DNA from 4 places in the Colwellia sp. 20A7 genome. Region 2 is predicted to be linked to each of the others. Evidence: predicted binding sites of a transcription regulator. Region 2 holds the regulator's gene; each other region holds the start of a gene.
The links. Region 2 encodes sigma-54, which starts transcription at its own class of promoters, with help from an activator protein. Its sites were predicted from a motif close to GTTGGCACGNNNNTNGNNT; they were not measured.
Positions count from the first base shown of each region.

Region 1: the regulator sigma-54 is predicted to act here: its motif matches at 1,783-1,801, upstream of GQS55_RS00915 (PEP-CTERM sorting domain-containing protein).
Region 3: the regulator sigma-54 is predicted to act here: its motif matches at 4,919-4,937, upstream of fliE (flagellar hook-basal body complex protein FliE).
Region 4: the regulator sigma-54 is predicted to act here: its motif matches at 3,139-3,157, upstream of flgB (flagellar basal body rod protein FlgB).

Region 1 is NZ_CP047130.1:221,424-229,737, forward strand. Features, by position in the region: gene GQS55_RS00910 (hypothetical protein) at 1-1,524, shown strand, start outside; gene GQS55_RS00915 (PEP-CTERM sorting domain-containing protein) at 1,939-2,643, shown strand; gene GQS55_RS00920 (fatty acid cis/trans isomerase) at 2,968-5,370, opposite strand; gene GQS55_RS00925 (FG-GAP repeat domain-containing protein) at 5,597-7,156, shown strand; gene GQS55_RS00930 (sensor histidine kinase) at 7,244-8,314, opposite strand, start outside.
Region 2 is NZ_CP047130.1:527,965-536,278, reverse strand. Features, by position in the region: gene mlaF (phospholipid ABC transporter ATP-binding protein MlaF) at 1-129, opposite strand, end outside; gene GQS55_RS02295 (calcium/sodium antiporter) at 354-1,340, shown strand; gene GQS55_RS02290 (KpsF/GutQ family sugar-phosphate isomerase) at 1,367-2,332, shown strand; gene kdsC (3-deoxy-manno-octulosonate-8-phosphatase KdsC) at 2,333-2,908, shown strand; gene lptC (LPS export ABC transporter periplasmic protein LptC) at 2,905-3,540, shown strand; gene lptA (lipopolysaccharide transport periplasmic protein LptA) at 3,548-4,102, shown strand; gene lptB (LPS export ABC transporter ATP-binding protein) at 4,083-4,847, shown strand; gene GQS55_RS02265 (RNA polymerase factor sigma-54) at 4,932-6,443, shown strand; gene hpf (ribosome hibernation promoting factor) at 6,488-6,775, shown strand; gene ptsN (PTS IIA-like nitrogen regulatory protein PtsN) at 6,793-7,245, shown strand; gene rapZ (RNase adapter RapZ) at 7,316-8,170, shown strand; gene GQS55_RS02245 (HPr family phosphocarrier protein) at 8,179-8,314, shown strand, end outside.
Region 3 is NZ_CP047130.1:1,026,219-1,034,532, reverse strand. Features, by position in the region: gene fliI (flagellar protein export ATPase FliI) at 1-609, opposite strand, end outside; gene fliH (flagellar assembly protein FliH) at 671-1,456, opposite strand; gene fliG (flagellar motor switch protein FliG) at 1,557-2,612, opposite strand; gene fliF (flagellar basal-body MS-ring/collar protein FliF) at 2,605-4,305, opposite strand; gene fliE (flagellar hook-basal body complex protein FliE) at 4,493-4,855, opposite strand; gene GQS55_RS04465 (sigma-54-dependent transcriptional regulator) at 5,095-6,435, opposite strand; gene GQS55_RS04460 (sensor histidine kinase) at 6,422-7,735, opposite strand; gene GQS55_RS04455 (sigma-54 interaction domain-containing protein) at 7,972-8,314, opposite strand, start outside.
Region 4 is NZ_CP047130.1:282,015-290,328, reverse strand. Features, by position in the region: gene GQS55_RS01210 (flagellar basal body rod protein FlgF) at 1-227, opposite strand, end outside; gene GQS55_RS01205 (flagellar hook protein FlgE) at 240-1,595, opposite strand; gene GQS55_RS01200 (flagellar hook assembly protein FlgD) at 1,613-2,269, opposite strand; gene flgC (flagellar basal body rod protein FlgC) at 2,281-2,697, opposite strand; gene flgB (flagellar basal body rod protein FlgB) at 2,701-3,072, opposite strand; gene flgA (flagellar basal body P-ring formation chaperone FlgA) at 3,179-3,937, shown strand; gene flgM (flagellar biosynthesis anti-sigma factor FlgM) at 4,064-4,366, shown strand; gene flgN (flagellar export chaperone FlgN) at 4,363-4,791, shown strand; gene hutG (N-formylglutamate deformylase) at 5,394-6,182, shown strand; gene GQS55_RS01165 (formimidoylglutamate deiminase) at 6,219-7,613, shown strand; gene GQS55_RS01160 (hypothetical protein) at 7,685-8,041, opposite strand; gene ccoG (cytochrome c oxidase accessory protein CcoG) at 8,146-8,314, shown strand, end outside.

The sequences.
Region 1 (8,314 bases), 310 kb from region 2:
GGACGTAAAAATAGTACTTTTGTTGAGCCACAAGGGTTTTTAGCTAGGTTATTACATACCTTAATACCCAAGTTATTATTTATGCCTTACCCAATTCGCAACATGTCACAAAAATTGTTTGCTGCTTGGGTTCAAACTATTACCGCATTAATTGCCTATAGCTTTGTTGCTTTCGTCTCTCTGGCTGGTTTTGCGGGCGAAATTGGTGAATTAACTTTTCCAATATATTCAACCTTCTTAATGCTATATTTACTCTTAGTATGGAGAAGTGCAGGCCAACCCATTGCTCGAGATGCTGAAAAAAATATCAATTCTTTAGGGACGGGTAATTTAGTTAAAGTCATTGCTTTGTCGTTATTGTTACCTGTTGTGATTGGTGCCATATTGTCATGGATTCTGGCATCAACAGATATTACTCCTAAGGAAATCAATGACTGGTTGGTTAATTTACCTAGTTTAAATACTGCTTTATATTTCATAGCTTTATTTACTTTAGCAATTGCTTGTACGGCTATCATTTTATTTATGGTACGCAAACGATTAGAGCATGCTAACCCTAAAGCTGAAGTTTCTGAGTTAAGAGAGAATTGGCAAGAATCAGTTCACCCTAATGAAATATTTATTAATTTAGACAATTTAGTGATGGCCAACCGTCGTTATAAAGAAGTGCCGAACCGTGTTTATAAAGAGCTTGATCCACAGCTTGAAGAGCAAGTCGATGGTAAAGGTGGCTTTAAAGGAGAGTTGCTTCAAGAAATTCAGCCTAAAGTTAAAATGATGGACTTAGGGGCTAGTTTTGATCTAGCACGTTTAATCACGTTAATAAGTGGCAATCTTTTATTTATATTGTCAGTGATTATCACTTTTTCATTAGCTTATTCAATTGTTGATGTTTATCAATTTATTAAAGCTGCAGCGATAAACTCTACTAGTGATTTATTGAGTGATGCGTTGTTTACGGATTTTTCTAATTTGTTGATGTCTGCTTTCCAGGTGTTTTTGGTGGGATACCTTATTCGATCGTTTGCTTTATTAATGACGAATGTAGCGCATTTATTTTTTGCCGAAATTCAATTTGAATCGCTATTAGTTTACTTTAAGTGTGAAGGTACTTTTACTGAATCTAAAATAGCGACAGGTACAGGGATTCATGACAGTACTCGTTCTGAAAATACGCTGGTTAGAAGTAGTATTACTCCGTGGATTATTACATCAAGAATAGTATCGACAACTTTTGCTGATACAGGGATGAAAAATTTAGAACATCCAAGAACTATTCTTGAAATGCATAAAAATGACGAAGAATTAGCATCGATTAAAAATGATATTATTTCATTCTTAAAAGATAGAGAATCTATTGCTGCAATTACCAGTGAGCGAGATTTGGGAAATGCTTCACAAATTCATCAACTGAATCAACAAACACGTGCGATGCCAACACAAGAACGCATTGAGCAAGATGAGGAAGCGGCAGGTTATTTAAGACAAGAGGAAAATATGTCTGACGATAACAAATTGTCGTAACTTTTTTTTCATCCTATAAATGCGACAGAATTAAGTGGCATTTATAGGTTCATAGAAGGATAGTCAGTTTAATTTTTTTGCTAGTTGACTGTTTTCTTGCTGGTTTATGACTTTATTCGTTCCCTTCATCGTTACATCCATTAAATATTGTCGATGTGATTAAATAATAGTCGTCGAGTTTTTTTACACACTATCAGTGTTTCGTTAACCTTAATATTGACCTGCAGATAAAGTGATTGTAAATCAACGGCTTGCAATGTTGGCTTGTTTTTTGCTTTAGTGGGTGATGATTTATTATTAACAATAAATATATCAATTGTTTACCCTTTGTTTAATACAATGGACGAAACAAAGTTTACTACTATTATCATTAACGGTAATGAAATAAATAATTTATATCTCAAGGAAATAAAAATGAAAAAAACATTTATCGGCGCAGTATTCTTATTAGCTTCTTCTTCAGCATTTGCAGGCTTAATCACTGAAACAGGTACATTTGGAACACAAGGTAGTTCAACAGATGTACCTTTAGGTACTTTAAGCGAAACAATTTCTATTAATGCTTTTGATACTCAATTAGGTACGCTTACCGGTGTTGATATTACAGTATTTGGTCAAATTGATACCGTAGGTACTTCTACAAACACAGCTACCGCTAATGGTCGTGCTGACGTTGCTATGCATATTCAAAACCCATGGCAGGTAACGACTTTAGCAGCCGATGGTTATGTATTCCAAGCGTCAGCTTTTAATTATTTAACAGATCAGAGCTCAGCAAGCGGTTTTGATATGGCTTCGGGTGATACATTTAACTTTTCATTAACTTCAGGTGAATTGAGCTCTGCATTAACTGGCGTTAATCTTGCTGCCTTCACTACTGGTTTAGCAGTAGATTTTAACTTCTCGGGTCTACCTATCACTGCCTTATCAAACGTTTTAGAATCAGGTACTGGTGATTTCGTAAATAACGTAGCAACAGCATCTTGGGGTAAAGTGGTAGTTAATTACACGTATTCAGATAGCCCTGCTACATCTGTTTCTGAACCAGGTACATTAGCTATATTAGCATTAGGTTTAGTTGGCTTTGCTGCTAGCCGTAAGAAAAAAGCTTCATTATAAGTTTTTTTAGCGAGTTATCGTAACGTTCTATTTTAAATACCTAACCTTAGCAATAAGGTTAGGTATTTCTTTTTAAACTGTTGTGATTTTCGTCATTGCTATTGTTATCGTCTAAAAATGTTATTGTCTAAAAATGTTATTGTCTAAAAATTTTACACGTGTTATTTCTTTTCTTCGTGCTCTTCATCATCAACACATCCAAATTCACATAAACTCATAAAATACTGTAATGACAAAAAATAGCTTAGTTATGCTGATTATACCCGAGCAACATATTCTGGCACTTGCTTAACGTCAGTTGTTAATTAGTCGTTATATTTATCTCTAACGGTTTTCTAAGCGATTAAAGTCTAATAACCCAGCTGAATTAGCTTGATTCTTTTTATACCAAAGGTGTAATTGATCAGCGTATTGCCAAAAGTTAGGATCAGTACGTCGTATAGCAAATTTATCTTTAAGTTGGCTATAATCTTCCTCAGTTTTTATACTTTCCACTGCGCTGACAAATGTAGCCAATTGTTGATCACTTACTTTAAAAAATGCATTAGGGTATGTACCTACTATACCTGCCAGTACTGTTAAATTGTCTTCTGCAGGGATGCGTCGTTCATCTTCGGAAAATAAGTGGGCAACATTGCTATGTGCACTATTATTGATTAACGTGTAAACACTGCTACCATGTTCCCCATTAACCATTAAGTAACTGACTTGTGGTAAAATTGATACTGCTGAACCAGTCATACTATTAAGGCGTTTTAGCTTATATTCATTGGTATTACTATTGTCTGTATTAGCTAAGTTATAAGCATTAATATCACTATTATTAGTATGTTTAGCTACTTTTTCTAATAACTCCTTTTTTGAATCTTTTGTTGTATAACTAATATTAGTTTCTGGTAATTGGTGAAAATTATCGGAAAATATATAATCTTGAATATCTTTTGAGGTATTTCTATACCAATGTTGATGTACTTTTTTACGATCTTTTTTAGGTAAAAAAGCAATGAAATTACTCTCGGCTTCCATACGTAAAAAATCCATATATAAACGTGTTTTTAATTGATGACTTACGTTGCCATAAACATCAAAACCAGCAACCAATAAGTAGTGAATACGCTCTAATATAGGGTAGGTAATAAACCATGCCGTTTTTGGTGTTTGACCAATAAAACCTTTTAAGACTGATGCACTATCAAAATGTCTGAAGATAGTTAAGGTGGCGTTTGGATTACCTTCTCCAGACCAAATCAAATTAAGATCGACATCATTTTTTTTAAAATTAATTGATTTCATATAATCTAGTTTACTTTTTACATAAGCTTTTTCACGATTAGCATACGAGCGCCAATATAATAATGAGAAAGTTTTATCGCTAGTAGCCGCGGGTAATTGAAGTAAATTACTTTTGTTATCAAGGAAGCTGTCTGAATGAAAATCGTTAATATAATCTGGATCAGCAAATAATACCCAAAAATGATCGTCTATTACGTTTAAGGCGACTTGCCCACGACAAACAGGACCTTTAATAAAGTTCATAATAGAGAACTGTGCCTGCTCTAATAAAAATGTGTAACGTGATTTTGTTGGTATATCTCGAAAAGTAATAAAGGGGTTTGACGCATTCTTTAACTGATAGTCAGGTAATTTTGCTACTTGATATTGTGGTGAGATAAACAGTGTATTTAGATAGTTTAATTTATCTAAATCAAAAAGATAAGGCATATGACGTTTAGCAATAATAGTATCGTGTTGTTTAAGTAATCGATAATAAACTTGTTTCGGTATCTGATTATCGGTGTCCTTGGTCACATGTTCATCGTCAGTAAAGGGTGAATCAAAAGGTCTACGAGTATTAATAACGCTAGTAGGTTGCCCAGGAGGTGTACTTGAACGAACGAGCTTAAAATAACTTTGGCTATTTTCTTTAAAATATAGGTTGGCAAGGTATAAATGTTCAAACAAATAACGTGAAACAAGCTGCTGTTTATTATCATTTTGATTTAACCAACTTTCCCATTTATTGATTATGTCTTGCTCTTTTGGGGTTGCCTGCTTTGCTTTTGGTAATTGTGCGCCATTTGCTATCCAAGTTGTTAATTGCTGATGCTGTGTAGTATTTAATGCTGGTAGTCCATAAGGCATACCTGCTAACGGATAGTTATTTTTGTATTGTTCAAATTCTTCTATAGTTGGGCATTGTTGCTCTCTATTTAACGAAACATCAAAACTATTATCTAATAATGTTGTATTTGGTAATGGGTGCTGCTGTTTCAGTTGTAGCATTTGATACATTAAACCGGCGTTGGCATTGGCTATAGGTGTTTGATCACGTTCATTTAATACCGGAAAAAAGCCTTCTTGACGTAAAGAGTTAAGTTGCCCGGTATCGTGAGAGGTTAACGTACTTATGCTATGCGATTTTTTAACTGTAAGTAAGCGCTCACCGTTGTATACCAGTTCTTTGTTTGCTCCGCGCTCTAGGCCCGCGAGATTTTCCATTTTTAGCTGACATGGAGCATCAAAGCAACCATGACAAACTACACATCGGTTTTCGATAATAGGTTTAATGACTTGATTAAAATGTATGCTTTCTTTAGTCGATACCTTCTGAGCTGGTATACGATTTTCTACACTGGCAGCACCGTAAAGGTTGTCGTATTCAATAAAACTGATAGTGGCACAACCGCATAGAACAAAGAGTAAAAATAACCAATGATAAAGACGCATAAAATTCCTCGGCAAGTAGCCGTTTAAGAAAAGCTAATGATTTAGCTATTAAATTTTAAGCGTGGTAACGTCATCTGTAAAGGTGGAATGTTGTTGTGAGATCAGAGGAGAGTATAGTTTAGAGGTTTGAATGCAGGGCAAGATCGTTATAAATTGATACAAACTCAGGAAACAACTATGATGAATAGGCGAATAACGTGAAGGTAATATTTTTAAAAGGAAAGTTATGCACAATCGATTTTTAGTAGGCTTTATATTTTTTTATCTTTTTATAGTTGTTCCCACTACCTTTGCAAATTCAACAAAGTCTGCCAGTACGAAGTTAGATTTTAAAAAATATAGCATTACAGCACCATTTAAGGTCAGTTTACCCATTATTCCATTAGATTTAGTGAATGGAGAATCCTCGTCTGATGAATTAGTCCTTATTGGGGTCGATAAACTGAATCAAACTTGGCTGGCAGTTTATATTTTTAATGATAAGTCTGATGAATTTATCCTGTTAGATAAACTAGTTATTTCAGACGAGTATTTTGCTTTTGATGTCAGTGAAGATAGAAAAGGGCTCTACTTTTTAGCGAAAGATAAGGTAGTTGTACTTACCTATAATAGCGAGCTCAAAGCAGACTCTAATTTGAAATCTGGCTTGTACTTTGAACACAAACAAGAAATTAGCTCTATTTTCTTATTACCTAACTCAAAATTCATTTCTAAGAAAGATTTTATTCAAGATGTTAATAAAGATGGCTATGATGATATCGTTTTACCTGACTTTGGGAAAACAAATTTGTGGTTATTTTCAGAAGATGACGTCGTTCCTGTGTATCAACATTTGGCTATTAAGACACAAATAGAATTAGAAAGAGGTGGGGTGAAATTTACGCCAACAACTTTATTTTTTGCGGATTTTAATCTTGATAATCGTCAAGATGTTGCTTGGATTTCTAAAGGATATATTAATTATTTTAGCCAGAATAATGATGGTAAATTCTCTATAACCGCAGATAAAATTGCTTTAGCCGATACTATCTATGGTGTAAATTGGTGGCATATTAAAGAAGCTGATGGTGAAAACCTCGATCAAAGTAATTTAGTTCATCGTGCTGTTGAGGAAATTAAAGATATAAATGGTGATGGTTTATCTGATGTTGTTGTTCGTTTTACTCAAAGCTCAGGAGTATTAGACAGAACCAATGATTATGAATTTTATTTGGGCTATATAAATCAAGAAAATCAATTAGCATATCCTACAATACCCAATACTGTTATTAAGGCTGAAGGTACATTAACCGATTTGAAAATAATTGATGTTAATAAAGATGAAAAATTTGAAGTGTTAGTTTCTTCATTTGAGCTAAGTGTTAGTAATATTATTGGTGCTTTACTGTCTGGAGGCATAGATCAAAATGTTTTACTATTTGCTTTAGATGATGAAAATCGTTATGAAGAAGACGCACTAATTAGTAAAGAAGTTGAATTAAATTTTAGCTTAACGTCTGGACAGAGTGGTCAACCTATTGTGCGGTTAAGTGATGTAAACGGTGATGGTTTACAAGATTTAGTGTTATCTTCTGGGGAAGACAGATTCGCTATTTTTTTAGGCGATCAAAGTTCAAAATTGTTCGAGCGTAAAAGTAAAAAGTTTAAAGCTGTATTACCTGAAAATGGTGAATTATTTGAACAGTATGATATTAATCATGATGGTAAAGAAGATTTTATTATACGCTATGGACGTTTAGATGATGAAAGTCTGGCTAATAAAGTTACTATACTTATGGTGAAGTAATCTAAGTATAAGAATAAGTACAGCGGTTAGAAATCAGCTATTGAGTAGACTAGCTGTGATTTTTTGTTTCAGTAAAGCTTAATGATTTCATTTGCTTTTTTTAAATCGATAAGTGAAGCCCGCACCTGTATTAATATTATTATCAATTAAAATCTCACCCTTTAATGTTTGAGTAATTAGGTTATAAATTATCGACATTCCTAAGCCGACACCTCCTTCTTGTCGCGCTGTTGTAAAAAAAGGATCAAAGATATGCTTTTTTACTTCGTCAGATAAGCCAATACCATTATCTTGATAATTTACCTCAATGGTGTCATTTTCTTTATTAATATCAATAATAATATGATTGTTTTCTTTATTGTTAAAACCATGGCGAACACTGTTGGTAATTAAGTTAGTTAAGATTTGAGCATGTATACCTGGGTAGGTCGCTATATTAATTTCATCGTCACCCGTTATAGTTAATGTTACTTTTTTGGTTCTTAATATAGAATTTAATGTGCTGATTAATTTGTTGTAATAATGCTTTATATTAATTGTATCGATCTCTAAATGGTGCTGGTCAACTGCCGTTTGTTTAAAGTTCTCAATTAACCTTTTCGCCCGAAATAAATTGTCTTCTTGCATGCTTAAAGCGCTATTAACTGATTCACAGTAATCATTCATATCTTTGATACTTAGGGAATGTTTAGCCACTTTTTCTGATAATTTCTTATGTTTTTCAGCAATAATACTATGTGTGGTGATGGCAATGCCTAACGGGGTATTTACTTCATGAGAAATGCCAGCAACTAAACCACCTAAGGCGGCCATTTTATCTGATTCTACTAATTGTTTTTGTGCGCTTTTAAGCTTATCAACTGTGTTAGATAGCTCTAATGTACGAGATAATATAGTACCTTCTAATTCATCTTCGTAATTTTTTCGTTCTAATTCGGCAGCAATTCGTCCTGAAAACACCTTGAAAAGGGTGAGAACATCTTGTTTCTCTTCTAATGGTTTTTCGTATAAGGAAACAATAATACCAATTGTTCTCTGCTTAGAATTATATAAAGGAGAGCCGATATAGGCTTCTATCTTCATATCTTTTAACAGTTGATCTTGTGGAAATAGTTCACAAACGCCACCCTGATAATAACAAATGGAGTTATCTGCTAC
Region 2 (8,314 bases):
CCCCATAATTGCGGTAACTTTTCCTGTAGGGATAGACAAACTAATATCATTATAAATAACCCGTTCACCTCGTTTAAAGGTTAGATTATGTATATCAACTAAATTCTCATGCTTCTCGTTTTCGATCATATTATTAATTATGCCTTATTAATTAGAAATGATTTTACCTGACCACCTCAAATTCTTCACTAAAAATTCACAATTTAGTGAGGAATAAGTTTCATTAAGTGTTAGAAAATGTAAAAAGGTATATTTTTAGCGCTTTATATCGCTTATTTTCCTTTAATCGAATTAATTCCTTTTTTTTTCTGCTACAAACAGCGACAATTTGCACCTCAAAACTGGAGTCATAAATGTTAGAACACGTTGGAATATTATTAATTGCCCTTACTGTACTCGTGTGGAGTGCAGATAAATTTGTTTTAGGCGCCTCATCATTAGCTAGGAATATCGGCGTTTCACCAATGATCATTGGTTTAACGATAGTTGCCATGGGTTCATCAGCCCCTGAAATGATGGTTGCAGCAGCAGCATCCTTACAAGGAAGCCCAGACACAGCTATTGGTAACGCGGTCGGTTCGAATATTACCAATATAGCATTAGTATTAGGTCTTAGCGTTTTAATAAAGCCTTTAATTGTTTCCTCTTCTACGATTAAACAAGAGCTACCTCTTTTACTTATATTTTCTTTAGTAGCCTACTGGATGATTTCTGATAATTTCTTTAGTTTCACTGAAGGTATTATTTTAATGGTCAGTTTTTTTGGCTTTATATCCATTTTATTAATTAAGGCCATTCGACAAAGAAAAGCTAGCAAAGTCGACGACCCTTTAATTATTGAAGCTGAACAAGACATACCTGATGCAACTACCACATCTAAGTCTATATTTTGGTTAATAACAGGGATTATTTTATTAGTATTAAGTGCTCACTTCCTTGTTGATTCATCGATATTTATTGCAAAAGCTTATGGTATTAGTGACCTTGTTATTGGTTTAACTATTATTGCTATTGGTACAAGCTTACCTGAACTAGCAGCAAGTATTGCAAGTATATTAAAAAAAGAAGACGATTTAGCTATGGGCAATATTGTCGGTTCAAACCTATTCAATATTTTAGCTGTATTACCTTTTGCGGGGATCATCGCACCAGGGCCAATAAACCCTGAGGCATCAATTCGCGACATACCTATCATGCTGGCAATTACAGGCTTACTCTTTTTATTATGTTTTAGTCGTAAAGCTGGGTGTTTTAGACTTACTCGTATAAAAGGTGCATTATTACTCGTGTGTTTTTTTGGCTATCAAGCATTACTCTTTAGCCAAACAACAATTAACTAGCACACATAATTAGTTTAAGCAGAACTATGAAGAACTTTAAAGAACTTGCTAGAAGCGTAATCAACATTGAGCAACAAGCAATTAAAGAGTTGCTACAATATATTGATCATAACTTTGAATACGCTTGTCAATTAATGTTTAATTGCCAGGGGCGTGTTATCGTCATTGGTATGGGAAAGTCCGGCCATATTGGTGGTAAAATAGCAGCGACATTAGCCAGTACTGGCACCCCTGCTTTTTTTGTTCATCCTAGTGAAGCCAGTCATGGGGACCTAGGTATGATCACTAAAGATGATGTGGTGCTAACTATCTCTAATTCAGGTGAAACAGGAGAAGTTCTTGCAATAATCCCGGTCATCAAACGCATTGGGGCAACACTCATCGCTATGACAGGTAACACCAACTCTACATTAGCAAAATTAGCTGACACGCATATTTGCATCAAAATCTCTACTGAAGCCTGCCCTTTAGGGTTAGCTCCTACATCAAGTACTACCGCCACATTAGTCATGGGTGATGCTATTGCCGTTGCCTTACTTAATGCCCGCGGATTTACCGCCGATGATTTTGCTTTATCGCACCCCGGTGGTAGTTTAGGAAAACGCTTATTACTACGCTTGAGTGATATTATGCATCAAGGCGATCGTATACCAATTATCTCAGAAGACGCATTAATCAAAGACGCCTTAGTAGAAATGTCGCTCAAAGGTTTAGGTATGACCGGCGTTGTTAATGCAAATAAACAACTTGTTGGTTTATTTACTGATGGTGATTTACGTAGAATTCTTGATCTGAAAATTGATATTCATCAGGACAATATAACAACCGTTATGAATAAATCGCCTACGATGGCTCAAGCAGATATGCTAGCAGCACAAGCGTTAAATATAATGGAAGACAAAAAGATTAATGGTTTAATTATTGTTGATGAAAAACAAATACCTATTGGTGCAATGAACATGCATGACTTATTAAGATCAGGAGTTCTTTAAATGGAAAATATCACTAACACTATTAAAAATTCTACTACACTTTATGGGGATGTTTCACTAGATGTATTAGAGCGTGCAAAAAAAATAAAATTACTCGTTTGTGATGTTGATGGTGTTTTTTCTGATGGTCGTATTTATTTAGGTAATGACGGAGAAGAACTCAAAGCATTCCATACTAAAGACGGTTTTGGTATAAAAGCACTTGGCAGTAGCGGTGTAGAAGTTGCAATAATAACAGGTCGACGCTCGGCCATTGTAGCCAACCGAATGTCAGCTTTAAATGTTAAACATATAGTACAAGGACAGGAAGATAAATTACCTGCACTAATGACCTTAGCTCAACAACTTAATTTAACACCTGACGAAATAGCCTATATAGGAGACGATATCCCAGACTTAGCATGTATTTTACACGTTGGTTTAGGTATTTCAGTATCCGATGCCCACCCGGCTGTATCAGCAAAAGCTAATTACATAACCTTTATTAATGGTGGCTTTGGTGCAGTGCGAGAGGTTTGCGACTTGATAATGCAATCTCAAGGTACTCTTGATGATGCTACAGGCACGAGTGTATGACACGAACAAATTTTTTAGCTTTTTTATTATTGTTATTAGCCGCAACGGTTTACGGTATAATTGAGTGGCGACAATCGAAAGTAATACCAGGTGAAGTAATTGACAGTGAACTCACGCCAGACTTTATAGCTGAAGCACTTAAAACCGATATTTATACCGATTCAGGGGTTCTCTCACATGCAATTATTGCCGACAGAATGGAGCACTATGCCAAGCTGGAGGTGACACACTTTGAATTACCTAAGTACACTTTGTATCCCCAAACATCATCAGTAAAAGCAAATACTACAAGTACAGACTTACCGAATATAGCTTTAACTAATGATGATTTAACAAAAAACTCACCTTGGAAGCTTAGCGCTCAAGAAGCAACGCTATATAAAAATAATAGGGTTATTTTAAATCATCGAGTACACTTAAGTGCAACCGATAAGAATAGTTTAATACAAGAAATACATTGTAAATATTTAGAGCTCGATTTAAATACTAATATTATTAGCTCAGACCAAACAGTAATGGTGCAAGGAAAAGACTTCACTATGTATGGCTCTGGTTTGATAATTGACTTAAACACTAAACAGATGACATTAACCGAACATGTACGTACTATTTACAAAAAAAAGAATGGTTAATCCCTTAATGACAATTAAAACAATTAGCACAGGTTTATTACTAAGCTCACTACTACTCACGTTAGCGTTACCCGTAAGTGCAGCCAAAAAAGACCTCACGCAAGAAATCACTATTAAATCGAAACGTCAATCAGCCGATTTAAAAAACAAAATAGCAAGCTATTTAGATGACGTAAGCATAAATCAAGGTTCTATCTCTATTATTGCTGACATTGTCCAAGTTTATAGTCAAGTTGATGAGAAAACTCAACAAAAATACGATACTTATCTTGCTAAGGGTGAGCCCGCTGTTTTCAAACAGCAGCTAGAAGATGGCAGCTTAATAAGCCTACAAGCTAATGAGATAACCTATCAACCAGATCAAAATATCATTACCATTTCAGGTAATGCACAAGTGCAGCAAGCGGGTAGTAAGGTGACAGGTGAAATAATCACTTACAATACATTAAATGAGAAATTAGAAGCCATCAGTAGTGATAATGACTCAGTCACCACTATTTTGCAGCCAGCTCAAATAAAAGCTCAACAAGATAAGAAAAGTAATGACAGTAACAAGCAATAAAAATAACAGCGAAATAAACAACTCGATTTTGATAGCCAAAAATCTATCAAAATCTTACAAAAGCAAAAAAGTTGTTAAAAACGTTAGCTTAACCGTAAGTTCAGGTCAAATCGTGGGGTTATTAGGCCCTAATGGTGCAGGAAAAACCACGTCTTTTTACATGATTGTTGGCTTAGTACCTAATGATAATGGTCAAATAATACTTAACGACGAAGATGTTACACTTGCGCCTATGCATGAACGTGCACGTCGAGGTATTGGCTATTTACCTCAGGAAGCATCTATTTTTAGAAAACTGACCGTTACTGAAAATATTATGGCAATATTACAAATTAGAAAAGGCCTTAATGAAAATGAAAGGCAAATGAAATTAGAGCACCTGCTAGAGGAATTTAATATCAGCCATATTAAAGACAATTTAGGCATGAGCTTGTCCGGTGGGGAGAGAAGACGCGTAGAAATCGCCCGTGCTTTAGCTGCAGATCCACAATTCATATTGCTTGATGAACCTTTTGCAGGTGTAGACCCCATTTCAGTAGGTGACATTAAAAAAATAATTATTCATCTTAAAAAACGTGGTCTTGGTATTCTAATTACTGATCACAATGTTCGTGAAACGCTTGATGTATGTGAACATGCTTACATTGTTAGTCACGGCGAAATAATAGCAGAAGGCGATTCTAATCAAATTCTTGCTAATCAAAAGGTAAGAGATGTATACCTAGGCGAGCAATTCACGCTATAGTTAACACATATAATAAATACCTATACTATACTTACGCTAAGTGAGTAACTATAAATAATAATAACAGGAATTAAGACAACGTAGATGCGCCCAACTCTGCAACTCCGGATAGGACAACAACTAACCATGACGCCACAACTGCAACAAGCGATCAAGCTTTTGCAGTTATCAACGTTAGAGCTTCAACAAGAAATTCAAGAAGTACTTGAAAGTAATCCCCTGCTTGAAATTAATGATCAAGAAGCCTCAGATAACAATTCAGAGGACAGTGGAAATACACTTGAAGAAGCATTTTCAGCCACAATTGCTGAACAATCTACTAGTGATGGGAGTGAAGATTCATCCGCCTCTATTGATGAGATAAGCACTACTGAGGCGATGGAAAAAAATGACATTCCAGAAGAGCTGAATATTGATACAACTTGGGAAGAGAGTTACAGTGCTGGCACGTCAAATACAGGTGCAATTAGTAGCCCAAGTGAAGATTACACTTATCAAGGTGAAACAATCGATTCAATACAAGACCACCTTTTATGGCAAATGGAGTTAACACCTTTTTCAGAAACCGATCGCACTGTTGCTATCGCCATTATAGAAGCCGTTGATGAAGCTGGTTACCTTACGGTATCAAGTGATGAAATTTTAGAAAGTGTTGGTATAGAAGGGCTTGAACTTGATGAAGTTGAAGCAGTATTAAAACGTATTAATGTCTTTGACCCTGTTGGTGTTGCCGCTCGCTCAATTGCTGATTGTTTAATTATTCAATTAAATCAATTTGATCCTGAAACCCCCTACTTAAAAGAAAGTAAATTAATTATCAGTGAACATATTGACTTGCTCGGGAATCGTGACTATCGTCAATTAATGCGTAAAACACGCCTTAAGGAAGATCAATTACGCGAAGTGATGCGTTTAATACAAAGTTTAAACCCTCGTCCTGGTGACGTTGTTGTTAAAAGTGATGATCAATATGTTATCCCTGATGTTTCAGTAGAAAAGAAAAATGGTCGTTGGGTTGTGGAATTAAATCCTGATACTGCTCCTAAGTTATCAGTTAATCAGCAATATGCAGCCATGACAAAAACGACAAAGTCTTCGAGTAATGATGGCCAATTTATTCGAACAAACTTGCAAGAAGCTAAATGGTTTATTAAAAGTTTAGAATCGCGTAATGACACATTACTCAAAGTATCTAACTGCATTGTACAACGTCAACAAGGCTTTTTAGAGCATGGTGCAGAAGCTATGCGACCTATGGTTTTAAATGACATCGCTGAAGCTGTAGATATGCATGAATCAACTATATCTAGAGTGACAACACAAAAATACATGCATACGCCAAGAGGTATTTTTGAATTAAAATACTTTTTTTCAAGCCATGTTAGTACCGAAAATGGTGGTGAATGTTCATCAACAGCCATACGTTCATTAATTAAAAAACTCATTTTAGCCGAAACACCAGCTAAACCGCTTAGTGATAGCAAAATGGCAGATTTACTAGCACAGCAAGGAATTAACGTTGCAAGGCGCACTATAGCTAAGTATCGTGAGTCTTTATCTATACCACCGTCAAATCAACGAAAGAGTTTACTATAACCAGCGACTTTATTTTCTGAACTTAACTAGAGAAGGATATACTTATGCAAATTAACCTTACTGGCCACCATGTAGAAGTAACTTCATCATTACGTGATTGTGTTGACACAAAATTCGCTAAATTAGAGCGACATTTTGATCACATCAATAATGTTCACGTTGTACTTACAATTGAAAAGTTAGAGCAGAAAGCTGAAGCAACCATACATTTAAAAGGCAGTGAAATTCATGCTTCAGCAGCGAGTGCTGATATGTATACTTCGATAGATACTTTGGTAGATAAATTAGATCGCCAAGTACTTAAATACAAAGGCAAAATAACACAACATTAGCTTTATCAATTATAATTATGACACTACAAAATATATTAACACTGAACTGCACGCGATGTGCAGTTCCAGTTCAGAGTAAAAAACGTTTACTTGAACTAATTTGCCAACTTGCCGCCAATGAACTAATCGACTCTAACCCAACCGATTTGTTAGATAGCTTAATGAATCGAGAAAAAATGGGCAGTACGGGTATTGGCAATGGTATCGCTATCCCTCATGGCAGACTAAACAATACAGACAAAGCCATCGCTGTATTTTTAACTACTGAACAAGCCATCGATTTTGACGCAATTGACAATAGACCTGTTGATATATTCATTTGTCTATTTGTACCAGAGGGTAATACACAAGCGCATTTAGAAACATTACAGAGTATCGCCAAGTTATTTAGTGATCGTAAAACAGCTAAAAAAGTGCGTAAATGTACAAACCAACAAGAAATGTTTGATCTTATTCAACAAACGGCTTAAAAAATAAGTTGGAATACATTCCTGCACAGTCAAATTTAATAACCCTCTTATTCACGCGGAACTTGAAAATATGAAGCTTATCATTGTTAGTGGCCGTTCTGGCTCAGGTAAATCGGTTGCGTTAAGGGTATTAGAAGATTTAGGTTATTATTGCGTTGATAATATCCCTGTTAATTTACTCCCGGCATTAACACATACTGTAATTAATGATTATGATAATGTCGCGGTAAGTTTAGATGTTCGTAATCTGCCTAATAACCCTAAAGATATTGTTGAAATCATTGAATATTTACCCGATGCGGTTGATGTAACAACATTATTTTTAGATGCCGACGATAATGATTTAATTCGTCGCTTTAGTGAAACAAGACGCTTACACCCACTAATCAAAGAAAATATACCTTTAGACCAAGCAATATCACTAGAGAAGAAGCTGTTAGCGCCTATTTCTACCAATGCAGATTTATATATTAATACCAGTCAATTAACGCCACACCAATTAGCTGACTTAGTTCGAGAACGAATTCTTGGGAAAAAAACAGGAAATATGGTACTCGTAGTCGAATCTTTTGGTTTTAAACATGGCATTCCTACTGATGCTGATTATGTCTTCGATGCACGTTTTCTCCCTAATCCTCATTGGGAAAAAGAATTAAAGCCCTTTACCGGTTTAGAGCAACCAGTCAAAGACTTTCTTTCTAGCCAACCTATTGTGACAAAGTTTATTTGGCAAATTAATAGTTTTATGATGACTTGGCTCCCGCATCTAGAACGTAATAATCGTAGTTATGTTACGATTGCGATTGGTTGTACTGGTGGCAAACATCGCTCTGTTTATATTGCTGATTTACTAGCAAAAAACTTTAGTAAAGAACAAAAAAATGTACAAACTCACCACAGAGACATTAAAAAAACCAAAGAGTAAAGCTTATTATGTCTATTCAAAAGCATAACAATGACGATCTCACTCTAAGTAAAGAGTTAACTATAATTAACAAGCTTGGCTTACATGCGAGGGCTGCAAGTAAATTAGCAGTACTGTGCCAAAAGTTTTCAGCCCAAATAACGC
Region 3 (8,314 bases), 500 kb from region 2:
TACTTCTCGTCCACGCTCACCAACTAAACCAACAACAATAACGTCAGCAGTTGTTCCTCGTGTCATCATCCCCATTAATACACTTTTACCGACGCCTGACCCTGCAAATAGTCCCATACGTTGGCCTTTACCAACGGTAATAAAGCTATTAATTGATCGTACACCAACATCAAGTGGTTCAGTAATGGCTCGACGTGATAAAGGATTAATAGGGCTGGTATTTAGTTTGTAATCTTCATCGTTACTAATAGGGCCTTTGCCATCAAGCGGTTTACCTATGCCATTAATCACTCGTCCAAGTAAATTCATTGACAAAGGCAGGTGCATTTTAGATGATATTGGAAGTACTCTAGCGCCGGGCAACACACCACGCAGACTCTCTTCTGGCATAAGATAAGTAATTTCTTGCGCAAAACCAACCACTTCGGCTAACAAATCACCATGTGCGGTTTCTACTAAGCATTGGCTACCAATGTGTGCTTTAACACCAACAGCCTCTAAAGTTAAACCAACAACACGTACTAAGCGACCGGCAACGGGCTCTTTAAATGGGTGTATAAATTTTTGGCTGTTTTTTAATCTGTCACTGATGCGTTGGCTATCGACCATTTCTTACCCTTTGTACACGAGATAAAAGCGTAAGTTAATTCACGCTCAATTAGTCAAAAAATTATTGATGTAATGCATCTTGCAAGAAAGATTCCAATACTTGCTTTAAACGAGACTTCATCTGTAAATCGATATTAGAGGTGCTATTTTCTATTTGGCAACTTCCAACACTTAATTGCGGAGCGGGTAGTAATTTCCAACCACTTTCTTTAATGTGAGGTGCGCCAAACTGCTGTTCTACGCGTTTAATGTCTTCAGGATTTAAGTATATTTGTGTTGTAGATTCATTGCTAGGCAATGATTTGATACCTGCATTGATGGCGGCCATCAAAATATCAGGATTAGTTTTAGCTTCTTGTAAAACAACGGCTTCAGTTAGTTGCACAACTAAATTTAAAAGTTGTTCTTCTACATTTTTTTCAACACTCGCTAAAGGTTTATCTAATTGTTCAATTAAGCTTTTCCAATTTTCACTCAAGGTTTCAATTGTTTCTTTACCTTGAGTTAACCCTTGCTCTGTGCCCTCTTCAATACCTTGCACAGTACCTTCTTCAATACCTTGCGCTTTACCTTCTTCATATCCTTTGGCAAAGCCCTCTTCTTTACCTTGACCAAAACCTTCATCATGCGCAGCTTGTCTTATTTCTTCAATTTCTTCTGCAGTAAGCGGATCAGGCTCGACAATTTCTTCTTCAGGCGGCTCAAATCGCCAAGTACTCTTTTTTCCTAAAGCATTAGTATGGCCTTCTTGATTTTCAATAACTTCTGCTTGAACATTTGGATAAGACCAAACATCTAATTCTTCTGATTCTTTTGCTTTTATAATGCGTGTTGATATTTTATTCATATCTTTCTCAAAGCTGGGGTTAACTTGTCAGGCAAATACGAAGTAAAAAAAAGTATAAAGCCTAAATAACAAATAAATATTCTACTATCATCAATGAAGATTATAAAAACTCATCACCGCCGCCGCCGCCAAGCATAATTTCACCAGCGTCAGATAATCGACGGGCAACAGCAAGAATTTCTTTTTGTGCAACTTCTACTTCACTAATACGTACAGGACCCATTGCATCAAGATCATCGACTAGCATTTCAGCCGCACGTTTTGACATATTGCTAAGGAATTTCTCTCTGAGTGCTTCATCAGCACCTTTAATAGCTTTCATTAGTGCGTCTTGTTCAACTTCTCGCAAGATTGCTTGCATACCTCTATCATCAACATCTGATAGATTTTCAAATACAAACATTAGGTCTTGGATTTGTTGACTCATTTCTTCGTCGTTTTCTCGCATCGAATCCATCAGTGTGCCTTCAACATTCGTATCAAGATAGTTCATTATATCTGCAGCTGCTTTCAAGCCACCCATTTTAGCTGCCTGAGCACCCGCTTGGCCTGCAAATTGTTTTTCCATAATTTCATTTAATTCTTGAAGAGCAGCAGGTTGTACTTCTTCTAAATTAGCAATACGCATCATTAAATCTAAACGAACTTTGTCGGTAAACTGACTCATGATTTCAGCTGATTGTTCAGGTGCTAAATATGAAAGCACGATCGTTTGAATTTGGGGATGTTCATTTCGAATAATATTAGCAACTTGCTTAGAGTCCATCCATTTTAAAGAATCTAAACCTTTGGATGCTCCGCCCATAATAATCTGATCAATCAGGTTACCAGCTTTATCTTCACCTAAAGCAGCAGTTAAAGCTTTACGAACAAAATCTTCACTTTGAAAACCAATAGTAGAGAAGTTTTGAATATCATGAATAAATTGTTTATGTACTGCGGTGATTTTCTCTTGGGTGAAATCTTCCATTGCGGCCATAACAGTACCTACTTGCTGTACTTGTTTAGGCTCTAGATGTTTCAATATTTGAGCTGCATCTTCTTCAGATAAGCTTAACAAAAGAATAGCAGCCTTCTCGCTACCTTCTAACTTATTAATATCAAAACTTGGTTTTGTTGCGGTAAGTTCTCCGCCTACGCTTAATTCATCACTCATCTTCGGTTAACCAACTTTTAACTACTTGCGACGACAATTCAGGCTCATTAGCAACTAACGCTCGAACCGCTTTTAATATATCTTCATCACGATGAAGGTCTGGTAATTGTAAGCTACCATCAGCCGCAAAACCAACATTGCCTGCATCAAAGTCTGACGTTAGCATATCCATGGTTTCATCACCAAGATCTATATGACCATCAAGTGATTTATCACCGTAATCATCTGGTGAACTATCAGGATAAATTAAGCGTTTCAACATTGGGCGAACAACAGCCATAATTAAAACTATAATCACTAATGCGGCCATCAACAGCTTTGATAATTTCAAAAACCACAGCTGTTCCCACATTGGTATCACGTCAGTTGCGCCAAGATCAATGCGATTAAAAGGAATCGTAATAACTTCTAAAACGTCTCCTCTTTGTAAATCAAAACCAATGCTTCCTTGCAATAAACGTCGAATCGAGGCAATTTCAGCTACATTTCTTGGTACTTTAGCAACTGCGACTGCTGGTGTTCCTTCGGCTTCAGGGTCAATTGGAGGAGCTATGCCATCAACATAATCAAGTGCGACAGAAACACTAATTCTACGTACAACACCTGTTTGCTGTTTCGTATGACTAATCGCTTCATCAAGCTCATAGTTTTTAGTTGATTCACTATGCTTTCTAGTTGGCGTTGACTTTGTTTGTTGACCTTGTGCATCTTCAGGAATACTCGATTCAAGTGGTGGTTGATTAGTTAAAGCACCAGGTATGCCACCTAATAGACCACCAATAGTACTATCTTCAACTTTCATTTCACTACGAAGTGCAGGTAAATCAGAATTATAACGACGAGCTGTTTCTTCTACATTAGTAAAGTCCATGGTTACATCAACTTGCGCAGTGTAATTACCTAAGCCAACAACAGGAATGAGTATATTAGAAATTTTATCCATATATTCCTGTTCACGCTTTTGTTCAATATCTAATTCATTACGCGAACGAGCAGACACTGAATTTTGACTGCCTGAATTTAATAAACGCCCATTTTGGTCCGTTACCGTAACACGATTTGGACTCATGCCTTGAACTGATGAAGCAACAATATCAACAACAGCATCAACTTCTTCAGCCGAAAGTAAACGTCCGCGCTGTAAAGTTAGTACTATTGTCGCTGAAGGGTTTTTCTCACGACGGGCAAAAATATTTTCTTTTGGAATGGCAAGTAATACCCTTGCACGAGAAACACTTTGTAATTCTTCAATGGTTTTAGCAATTCGCTGTTCTCGACCATACTTTAAACGTTCTTGCTCGACACGCTGACTAACACCAAACCCCATATCTTGCATTACCATATCTTCGCCTTCTGTCGCTTCAGCTGATAAACCTTCGCGGGCTAATAATAATTTTATGGTTTGGTATTCATCGCTTGGTACTGACAGAGTGTTATTTTCTTGACGGTAATCAACTTTACTGGCATCAAGAAAATCCATTGTTTTAATCAGTTGTTCTGTAGGTTGTTTGGCTAAAAAGCGATATTCAGGTTCATTCGCAAGAATAATTACAAACACAGAAATAGCTAAACAGATAGATAACGCCACTACTAAGGTTATTTGACGTAACGTGTCTGCATCACCTAAAGCAGCGGCAAAGCCTGATTTTTTTTCTTCAATAGCACTATCATCACCATAATCATTGGCAATCATTGAACTATTGTTATCTGTTGCTACTATTGAATTTGTTTCAGCCACTTTACTTCTCCGCTTACTACTTTATTTTTCATACTCACATTTAAGTGAGAGTAAATCATCAAGAGCAAGGCGCTTGAATGAGTAATAGCTGGCCTATTGCGATTGAAAGCAACGCCGCTATTGGTTATTTAATTCGCTTAAATTACACTGGCATGCTCATAATTTCTTTATAAGCTTCAACAAACTTATTACGTACCTGAACAGTGGCATCTAGGGCTATACCAGACTTTGACGATGCAATCATCACATCACCTAATGTCACGCTGCGATCGCCCATTTCAAAAGCCATTTTTTTAGCACCAGTATCTTGCTGTAGTTCATGAACTGTTTTTAATGCGTCAGTGAGTAAGTTGCCAAAATCATTACTTGATGAATTGACCTTCCCTGCAGAGTTAACACCTGGTATACCTTCCATATCGCCACCAACAGCTGGAATTTTATTACCAGACGCTTGTAATGACATACTTTGCATTTGTGCGAATAAAGAATTAGTGCTTATGTCCATAGGAGTCTCACTTGTGTCAATTTTTTGCTATAACGCAATAAAAATTATATATAACTAGTGATTCTGCAAGCATGGTGCCAATTGAATAGAAATTAAAAATGTAGTAGCGCATATAACCATAAAGTAAATTAAAACAAATAGTTATAAAAACATCTAATGATTAAAAGTGATAGGTATTGAAGACAAAATAATGTCAGTTGTCTAAATTAACAACTGACATTGAAAGATTAAAACTGAATTTACGCGGGGATGTTTATACCTGAATCACGCATTTTGGCAATTTTATAACGCAGTGTTCGCGGGCTAATGCCTAAACGTTCGGCAACTTCTTTTCTACTACCATGACAAGCTTGTAAGGTATCTAAAATTATTTGATTTTCTTGCAGCTTTAATTCACTACCTAATTTATCATCGGGTGCAATAGTATTATCAACTTCATTTACACTCGCTGTTTCAAAATTTTCAATCATTAAATCACTTGCATCGATAACTTGATTACTTTGTAAAATTAATGCTCTTTGGATTACATTATCAAGTTCTCGCACATTACCCGGCCAACTATAAGCATTTAACTTACTTCGAGCCGCAGTAGTAAATTCAACAACTTGTTCACCATTTTTTTGGCAATAACTCACCACCATATGTTGCGCCAACGGTATTATATCATCAGGTCGTTGTGCTAAAGGTAGCCAAGTTAATGGAAAAACATTTAAACGGTAGTATAAATCTTCTCTAAAGTCGCCCTGCTTTACAGAGTCTTTAAGATTACGATTGCTCGTTGCAATAACGCGTACATCTAATTTTATCGTTTTTCTGCCACCTAAACGTTCTACTTCACGCTCTTGCAATACACGTAAAATTTTAGCTTGTAACCCTAAATCCATCTCAGTGATTTCATCAAGTAAAATTGTGCCTCCTTGAGCCTGCTCAAATTTACCGGGACACGCTTGAATCGCTCCGGTAAAAGCGCCTTTCTCGTAACCAAATAAAGTGGCTTCTAGCATATTTTCAGGAATTGCAGCACAGTTAATGGCAATAAAAGGCTGTTGTGCTCGAGGTGAATTATTATGCACATATTGCGCTAACACTTCCTTACCTGAGCCACTAGGGCCAAGCACCATAACCGATGCCTCTGTTGTTGCCACCTTACGCGCTAAACTCAATAACGCTATACTACTTTTATCCGCTACTATCGGCGTGTTTTTATCAACTTCTGATAATGGTATGTACTGACTTATCATATTTAATAACACTTCTGGCGAAAAAGGTTTAGCAATATAATTACAAGCACCGTGTTTCATTGCTTCAACGGCATCATCAATAGTGCCGTAGGCTGTCATTAATAATACAGGTAAGTTAGGGTGATTATTTTTAATGTTTTTTAATAAAGAAAGCCCTGACATTCCACCCATTTGTACATCACTAATAACAATATCAACACTGTGATTTTTTAGTAAAAGCAAAGCACTTTCAGCTGAGTCGGCTTCAATACACTGATAATTAGCTAAAGTAATAGTATCAATCAATGCTTCGCGTAAACCAGCATCATCTTCCACAACCAATATTTTATGATGACTCATGAGACTTCTCCTGTTGGTTTGCATTTTGTGCTGATTTGTCTTCACTAGTTTTATCTAGTAACGGTAACTTAAGACAAAAATGAGCGCCTTCTCCGGCTTTACTTAAATAATTTACTTTACCTTGATGTGCTTCAACCACCGACTTAACAACAGCCAACCCAAGCCCAGTTCCCTTATGGCTAGAGGTATAAAATGGTTCGAATATTTTGTCTATATTTTTACTGTTAATACCGGCACCATTATCTTTAACACTAATATAAACAGTATTACTCTGGCTATAAATTTGAATGTTAATAACGGGTTGCTTAACTTGGTTTGAACCTGTCGCTTGTAATGCATTATGAATTAGGTTTTGTATCGCCCCTGTTAACGCATTTTTATTAGCTAAAATAAAATGATCATTATTAGGTAAACGAATATTTAATTTGGCGTTAGCTTTAGTAATTAACGCATCCATTGACTGTGTCGCATCATTAATCAGTTCGTTAACTGACAACGATTGAACAACTTGTTCATTACCACTTTTAGAAAATAGAAGCATATCATTAACTTGTTGCTCTAAATCATGTAATCGAGAACCCAACTTTTCTTGGAAACTAACACGAGACTCATCAGAAAGTTTTTTATTCGATAAGTTAGCGCTATATAACATTGCAGCAGAAAGTGGTGTTCTAATTTGGTGTGCTAATGTTGACACCATACGACCCAAAGATGAAAGTCGTTGTAATTGACCAACTTTATCTTGTAATAAGCGCGTTTCCGTTAAATCGGTAATCATGATTAACTGCCCTGGTTGGTCACCTAAACTCGCAATTTCTAATTTAACGCGACGACCATCTTTAAGGGATACTTCATGCCAATCATCGGCTCGAGGTTTAAATGAGCGAGCAATAACACTAAACCAAGGTTGTCCTAAAATAGGCTCATCAAGTAAGCCTCTAGCGACTTTGTTAATTTTTACAACTACGCCATTTCCATCAAGCATAACCAGGCCTGTAGGCATCATTTCAATCAGTTGATCTGCCATTTCAGCGTAATTTGACTGTTGATTTTTTTGTTGCAGAAAATTTACGCCAATATAAGACTGTTTTTTTGACGCCACCTCATTATGGGGGAACTGGCTTTGAGCTGACGGACTCTGAATGGATTGCTTTTTGGACAGTTGGGCACGCAATGACGCTAATTCGCCAGGGAAAGTCTCTCTTTCTAACAAGGTTGGGTCTGCCAATGTATTTGTAGGCAAAAGGATCTTTACAGAGTTAAAACAATTATTAGCAATAAAATGCTGTGCTAGTGCCATAAAATCAACGTCCAAAATAAATTTATATCACGTTGATTAAAGCATTATACATGCCATAGTTTTTATTGTTATTTATCAGTATCTTGTGGTGCATCAATTGCTAAAAGCACACTGTCAAAGGATTGGCATTAGCTTTATCAGTAACTTTACTTGTAGCGTAAATATCAACCTAATTTATTCTATTAGAAAAAAGACATCTGAATTTCAACGACAACAACTTGTACTTTGATATATCGTTAAGATGGTTTTTGTAAATTGTATTTACGCATTTTCTCAACAAGCGTTGTTCTGCGCATACCTAGAGTTTCTGCCGCGCGAGCTACAACATATTGATGTTTGACTAACGACTGAGAAATAAGTGAAACCTCTAATTCAGCCAAGTATTCTTTCAGGTTTACCCCATCATTTGGCAATAAACTCGCATTTGAAATACCGTTATGATTTTTGACTGCTAAAGCATTATGCTCATTCTGATTAAGACCATTAACAAACTGATTATTTTCATCAGACGTTCCTTCATCAGTGCTGTCTTCATCGTCATCATAATCGAAGCCACCAAACAACTCATTAATAGCTTCT
Region 4 (8,314 bases), 250 kb from region 2:
CGGCCAGTATCCATAATAGGACCGGGTGAAAGATCTGTAGTCACAGGTTTCATTTGTGCATGATAGCGGGTTCGAAAGCCACTACCCGTAACCATCATTGACTGTGCTTGTTCTAAATCGGCTTTAAAACCAGCAGTACTGACATTCGCTAGGTTATTGGCAGTGACTCGCAATGCCGTATTATTTAGTTCCGCGCCAGAAACAGCAGTATAAATTAACTTTTCCATTGCTTATGCCCTTTAGGTATTACTAAATAAGATTTGCATCATTTCATCAGCAGTGCTAATTGTTTTTGCATTTGCTTGATAATTTTGCTGAAAGGACATTAGACCAACTAACTGCTCACTAACATCAACATTTGATCCCATATATGAGCCTGAAAGTAACTTGCCAATCGCGCCTGAATCGGGCTCACTAAACAACGCCGTACCAGAGTCTTCGGTTTCATACCAAACAGTATTATCACCAGGCTGCAAGCCATTAACATTAGCAAACGAAGCCAATGCTACTTGCCCTTGCAGTTTAGATTCGCCATTAGTAAAGGTTGCATATAACTTACCGTCTTCAGCAACCGTCACGCCTGAAAAGGAACCTGACGTATAACCGCTTGCGTCATTTTCATACATGGCAAAACTACTACCAAATTGGGTGGTTTTTACCATATCTAGTTTTAAAGCAACCTCAGCACCACCGCCACTAGCAGTAAACGTTAGGGTGATTTCACGCTGAGCATAGGGATCATCGGCATTATTATCAGCTACCGCTGGTGGCACGGGGTCAACGAAAGCAAGATCTAGTGGATCCATTTGGCCATCAGTATCAAATGAAATAGTCACGACACCTGCTGTTATTGTTGTGCCATCTACATCAACATCTTGCGTACCATTCGCCCCAGTACTCGCTATAGCAGTATCCGGTAAAGGCTCGCCATCTACAAAGTACATTACTTGCCATGTATTTACAGCTGTATGATTAAAATATTGCGTCATAATATGGCTATTACCCAATGAATCAAATACTTCTGTAGATTGTGAAAAATTGTATTGGCTGCCATCGGTAGGATCAAACGTATCAGGGGCTATAGGATACGTAATAAGGTCGCTCGCTGAACTTAAATTACCATTAAAAGAAATTCCATCCGTTGCTTGTGCTGGGATATTCGCACCTTCAATTTTTAAATCAGTTAATATACCAGACACAATACTTGGATCGCCGCCATCATCAGACTCAGAAACACCAAAACCTTGTAAACTACTACCATTGGCATTAACTATATTCAAATCAGCATCTAAACCAAACTGACCCGCTTGGGTGTAGGCTGTTTTACCGTTTTCTGAAATAGCAAAAAAACCTTGGCCGTCAATTGTGATATCGAGAGAATTACCGGTTCGAATTATTTCACCACTGGTAACAAAATCTTCTTTAATATTTGAAACTTTAACACCACCTTGCTGACCACCATTATATACTGAGGCAAATTCAGCATCAGACTGTTTATAGCCTGCCGTAGCCGAGTTAGCAATATTATTACTGGTAACTTCTAACGCAGTTTGCGTACTTTTCAGGCCTGTAAGACCAATATTCAATATAGACATGTTACTTTCCTAATAATTTAAGCTAATTGGTTAATTTCAGTAAGTTCAAAATTACCCAGACCATTAATTTGTAATATAATATCGTCGCTTGAAGCGCCTACAGATACGCGCTCAACGTCGCCACTTAACCAAGTATCTAGTTGTTTAGGTATATTGTCTGTGGTTGTATAAGCACGTACGGCATAATCACCAGCACCTTGGTTATCAAACTCAAAACGTAATGAGCCAGCACCGGTATATGGTAAGTTCTTTTCTTCAACTAGATCACCATTACTGTTATAAAGCTGCACAGTGACAGAATCAGCTGGACTTGATAAATTGACCATACCTGAAACACTGCCCGGATTCTCCAGTGCAATACTATTAGCCAGTACATCAACTGATTCACCCACCATGTTAGTGGCTTCAAGTACCATCAAGCTATTCATATAACTAAGGCTACTGCTGGTGTTTTGATTAATGCTTTGTAACGACTCAACGTTTGCAAACTCAGCAAGCTGGCTCACATATTCAGTACCATCCATTGGTTCCAATGGGTTTTGATTACTGATTTGGGCAACCAATAACTCTAAAAACATGGTTGACATTTCTTGTGCTGACTGGCCATTACCAGTGACATTACTCTCTAAAGCTGCTGCTTCAGTTGTACTTTGAGTTAAGCTATTTATATCCACGTTATTTATCCTTATTGACCTAATTTCAGAATGCTTTGTTGCATGCTATTAACACGCCCCATTACTTCTACTGAGGTTTGATAACTACGACTTGCCGACATCATGTCTGCCATTTCTTCAAGTACATTGACGTTAGAATAAAACACATAACCATCTTGGTTAGAGAGTGGGTTATTTGGTTCGTAACGCTGTTCAACGGTTCGGTCCGATTCAGTAATACCAAGCATATCAACCGAAGCAGAAATAGAACGATCATCAAGATTTGAACTGTATGCAGCTGAAAAAACAGGCTTTAATGCTTTATAAGCACCTGCTTCGCTTGATGCTGCGGTATCTGAGTTAGCTAAGTTTGAAGCAATAGTATCTAAACGCATTACCTGCGCTCGCATAGCGCTTCCACTAATCTCGTAAATAGAATTAAAAGACATATTTTAATCTCCCTTGATAACTTTATGTAGACCACTTATTTTCATATTCAAAAATGTCATGCTTGTTTGAAAATCCATGCTATTACTAGAAAATTTAGCTTGCTCTACGTTTAGTTCAACGCTATTACCATCGCTTGAAGCTTGATAAGGAACACGGTATTGAAGTTGATGTTGTTCAATTCCAGAAAATCCAACTAGATGGTTTTGTGAAAGATCACTAGAGACACTTTCCATGATTTGCTTATAGTTGATATCACGCGCTTTAAACCCTGGCGTTTCCACATTAGCCAAGTTGCCCGCAATAATTTCAGCTCTATCCATCCTTAATTGCATCGAAAATGGATGCACGCCTAGGGATTGATCAAATAATGCCATTGTTGCCTCTACTGTTTGATTCTTGTATGCTCATTTGAAAATAAAAGCATTACGATACAACCTATATAACAACCTTTATGCCAACATTTAAAGAACTTTAAATTCAATGACTTATTATTCATACCATTTAAAAAACAACCAACAAGCGGAAGCTAGGCTTCCGCATAGGAACTACTTATACTTCCTCTATTTTATGCTAGGTTGCTTTATAGGAACTGCGCAAGCGAACGACATTAATTTTGAGCAACAATCTAAACACTACATCAACAAAGAAATAGAACGATTTTTAAGCTATCATAGAGCAACAAGCCAACAACAAAAAATTGATTTATTCATTCCAAAAGGCAGCGAAGATTTACATTGTGCTAACTTACAAATTTCACGTTCGAAGCCGTCGTCAGTGCCTGCAGGTAGAATAAGATTAACCATAAAGTGTGATTCACCCAAATGGCACTTTAGAGCGAGTGCGAAGGTAGATCTATGGATGAATTTAGTCGTAGCAAAACGTGATTTACAACGCGGTGAAATACTCACTGCTGACTTACTTGAGACTCGCTCACTAAATATTGCTAGCCATTTACACGGCATGGAAGTTAATATCAATAATTTAGTTGGTATGCAGGTTCGTCGTAACATAAATAGCGGTGACGTGATAAATCGTCGCTTGTTAGAGAAACAATATTTGGTTAATCGTGACCAGCATATCGATTTACAAGTCTCGACACCAACATTTAATGCCAGCGTTACCGCAATTGCTTTAGAGGATGGTCAGCTAGGGCAGCGAATTAAAGTTAAAAACCTTACTTCAGGTCAAATAGTTGAAGGGCAAGTTATCGGAAAAGGAACAGTAAAAATATTTCTTTAATTTTATTCATAAATTATTTATGAATAAAATGTAAAAAAACACTAATTATATTTAAGTTCCGTCGTTGTATTGTCGCTCTCTTGAGGGTAATAGCAAACATAACAAATTACCTAGGTAAATCTTGCAATGAATATAAGTAACAAACCAAGCATACCTGTTGAACAAAACAACAAGGTGAACAATACCTTAGAGCATTCGCAGTTGCAAAAAAAATCGACCCAAAGCCAACAGGCCGATAAAGCAACGAGTTCAACAAGCCAAGTTAGTGAATTAAGTAAATCTATTGACTCAACTTTTGAAACCTTATCTAGCCAAACTGATGTAGATATGGAAAAAGTTGCCGAGGTTAAAGCGGCAATAGCTAATGGCGAACTGATATTAGATGAAGAAACCCTAATCAATGCACTGTTAGAGCTTCATAGACAATGATAATAGACAGCATAAAATCATTTATTACCAGTCTGAAAAATGACATTGGCAAGCTAGATGTGTTAATTAATGCGTTGGAGTCTCAGTATGAGTTATTAAGTCAACGAGACTCAGGATTAGAGAGCCACAATAAAAAAATGCTGCTAATTCTTAGTAACCTGAATACAACACACCAGCAAAGAGATGATTTTTTGAATAGTCTAGGCTTACCTTGTAACAGTGAAGGATTACATTTACTTTGTAATAAATTGCCAGCACCTGTAAAAAAAATGACGACAGAATTACTTCAAGAGTTAACGATGAAGTCTAAATTGTGTAAAGCATTAAATGAACGCTCTGGCCAATTATTAGCAAACCAACGCCAACTAATGCAACGTTTAACTGGTGGTAAAAATAAAAGCTCTTATCCAGAAATGAATTTTTAGCTTTACTAAGCTTTCAACTGAACTGTTAGCTTCACTAAATTAGCTAAACACATATTCTTTAGAACGATGATCTTATTCAATATTAAGCTAATAGTATTTTTTGCCGCCTAATCAGGTGTCATACAAACTTGTCATTTGCTCTGCTAATGCAAGTATTCCGCACCAGTCACTACTATTTATTCCCCCCTGTTTGACTTTATACTAATCTCACTAGCTATGTGATCATTTCTACTTGCTAAACTCACCAACTACATCGTTATTTATTTAATAATTAGAACAACTAGTTATTGAAATAAACGCCTTGTATTTGACAATTTTTTCTGCCTATAAAATTGTTCACTTAATTAATGAAACCGGTATTAGTTTTAAATAATATTTGTTGGGTCGTCAGGCGTTGGCTTGATCACGATAAAAATCCAGTACTTTAAGCTCAAGCCTTAAAGCTAGCCACTCCATTTCATCATTAAGCTCTTTGCCTAGTAATCCCACACTTACATTGTAATTACACTCCAAAAGCCAAATAATTTGCTTATCGCCAGTTTTACATGATAAATTAACAACGACTTGTATATACAACTAATTCACATTTAAAAAGAGCAGCAATGAACGCTAGTTACTCCTTAACATCAGGTAATATAGGTATGCTAATTAGTATGCCGCATAATGGTCAACTGATCCCTAAGCATATTGCCGATAGCATGACAGAAAATGGACACAATGTTGCCGATACTGATTGGTATATTGATAAATTATATGACTTCGCCACAGCAATGGGCATTTACACATTGGTCCCAAAGTACAGTCGCTACGTTATTGATTTAAATAGAAGTCCAAGTGGTGTCGCTTTATACGCTGGTGCCGATAATACCGAATTATGTCCAACAACCGCTTTTGACTTATCGCCTCTTTACCTTGACGGTAAAAATCCTACCCCAGAAGAGATTACAGGTAGAGTCGAGGATTACTGGCAGCCATACCATCAAGCGCTAGCAGATACTTTAATACACCTTAAACGTAAATATGGGCGAGTAGTATTGTTAGATGCCCATTCAATTTTATCGCAGGTTCCTCGTTTTTTTGAAGGACAGTTACCCGATTTTAATTTTGGCAGCGCCGATGGAACCAGTTGCGACCAAGCACTGCTAGATAGACTAAAAAATCTGGATTTAACTCCTTATAGCACTATTTTTAATGGTCGCTTTAAAGGTGGCTATATTACCCGTGCATACGGTGATCCAAATAATAATATTCACGCTATTCAATTAGAGTTATCACAAAGTACTTATTTAGATGAGCCCAGTAATCACTATAACGAACAAAAAGCTAATCAAGTAAAAGTTCAACTGAAGAAATTTGTTCAATGCCTAGCCGACTATACAATACAAGAGTAATAGCAAGGTAAAATGGGATTAAAAGTGAGAGTGAAAATGAAAAAATACTATGCGAAAAACATTCTGTTAAACGACGGTTGGGCGACAGATAAAACACTTACCATTGAAGATGGCGTTATTACAGCGATCACCTCAGGTAAAGTAAATGAAGTAGAAGAATTTCAAGGCACGGTAATTCCAGGAATGATAAACTGCCATTCTCACGCCTTTCAACGTGCTTTTGCAGGCTTTAGTGAACAAGGTAGCGAAGGTAAAGATAGCTTTTGGACTTGGCGTAAAATAATGTACAAGTTCCTGTCACAATTAACTCCTGAAGACACTCAAATAATTGCTCAACAATTGTATATTGAAATGTTAAAAATGGGTTATACACGCGTTGCTGAATTTCACTATTTACATCACGATATTAATGGCAGTTCTTGTAACAGCACTTATAATAATCAATCACAAGAAAAACTAGCAACAATGGCGCAAGCTATTTTTAATGCTGCTCAATACTCAGGTATAGGTTTAACCTTATTACCTGTTTTATACCAATACTCAGGCTTTGGTCAGCAAGCACCGACCGACGGGCAAAAACGCTTTATTAATTCCACTTCACAATTTAATCAATTAGTAAGTGATTGTTATGAATTAAGCCAACAATATCAAAATAGTAATATTGGTATAGCACCTCATTCATTACGTGCTGTTGATAAAGAGGCAATGACAATTGCAGTTGAACATGTGCGTTCATTAGATCCTAAAGCACCTATCCATATTCATATTGCGGAGCAACAACAAGAAGTAAACGATTGCCTAAATCACTATGCAAAGCGTCCAGTTGAGTGGTTATTAGATAATATGCAACTAGATGAAAGTTGGTGCTTAATTCATGCAACACATATAAACAAGAAAGAGCAACAAGGTATTATAGCCAGTAAAGCTATCACCGGCATATGTCCTACTACAGAAGCAAATTTAGGTGATGGCATTTTCCCAACAACAGATTTCCTGGCGTTAGGTGGCTCCTTTGCCATAGGCTCTGATAGCCATATTTCTGTCAACCCTATTGAAGAGTTGCGTTGGTTAGAATATGCCCAACGGTTAACGAAGCAACAAAGAGCGCTTCTTGCTTCAGCTAACGTTGCCTCTGTAGGACAAAATTTATGGCAAGAGTCAGCTTTAGGTGGTGCACAAAGTACAAATTCAAATACAGGTGCATTATCGATAGGTAAACAAGCTGATTTACTTGTGATTGACGATAAAAAAACAGCTCTATTTGCCAATAAAAACCAATATTTACTTGATAGTATTATTTTTGCTAGCCAGAGCAACACAATTACAGATGTTATGGTTAATGGGAATTGGGTTGTGCTAAATGGCCAGCACCAACACGAAAAAGTTAGCGCTGAAAAATTTGCACAACTATTAACAACATTATCAGCCTAATTTTTCATTTCTAAACTGTCATTCTTAGTTTGTCATTCCTAGCTTGTCATTCCTGATTTGCTATTAAAGCATTAAAGCATGCTTTCATACTTGCTTATTGTCTTACATACTTTAGCTTGGTTATTAGGATGAAACACAGCATTGCGTTTGGTATTTTTACAGTAGTCTTGATAAAAGTCATTCACACGGCTTCTAGAGGATGTGATCTCTTTTAAAGAGGTAACCTCTTCAACCGAAAAACTATTTAATTCTGGCTGTAAGTCTATTAATATCTTATCCGCTTTTAAACGCACATTGGTGTCGCTAAATTCTGCAAAACTATCTAATAGTGTTTCTTTGGTGTCATTATAGAATTTAGTTACCTCAGGTTGCGGATAAAAATGCAAAAAAACTGCCGCAGTTACGATCAAGATCAATATATTTTTCATAGGATTCCGTATATTAGTATGAGCTAATTTATGTTATTATCGTAGAGACAATAACATTATAATTATTTTTAGACTAATTCAAACCTCTCTTCTAAGGATTTATCGTGAGCATTGACGAAAAGCCAGCATCACCTAGCTCTGTTCAAATACCTGTTACCAATGTAAAAATTCACCCAGCTAAGAATAGTAAAGAGCGCTATAAGCCCGGCGACCAAATTTACGTTAGAAAAAGTCCCGGTTTTTTTCAGAAGCTTAGGCAACGAACGAACTTGA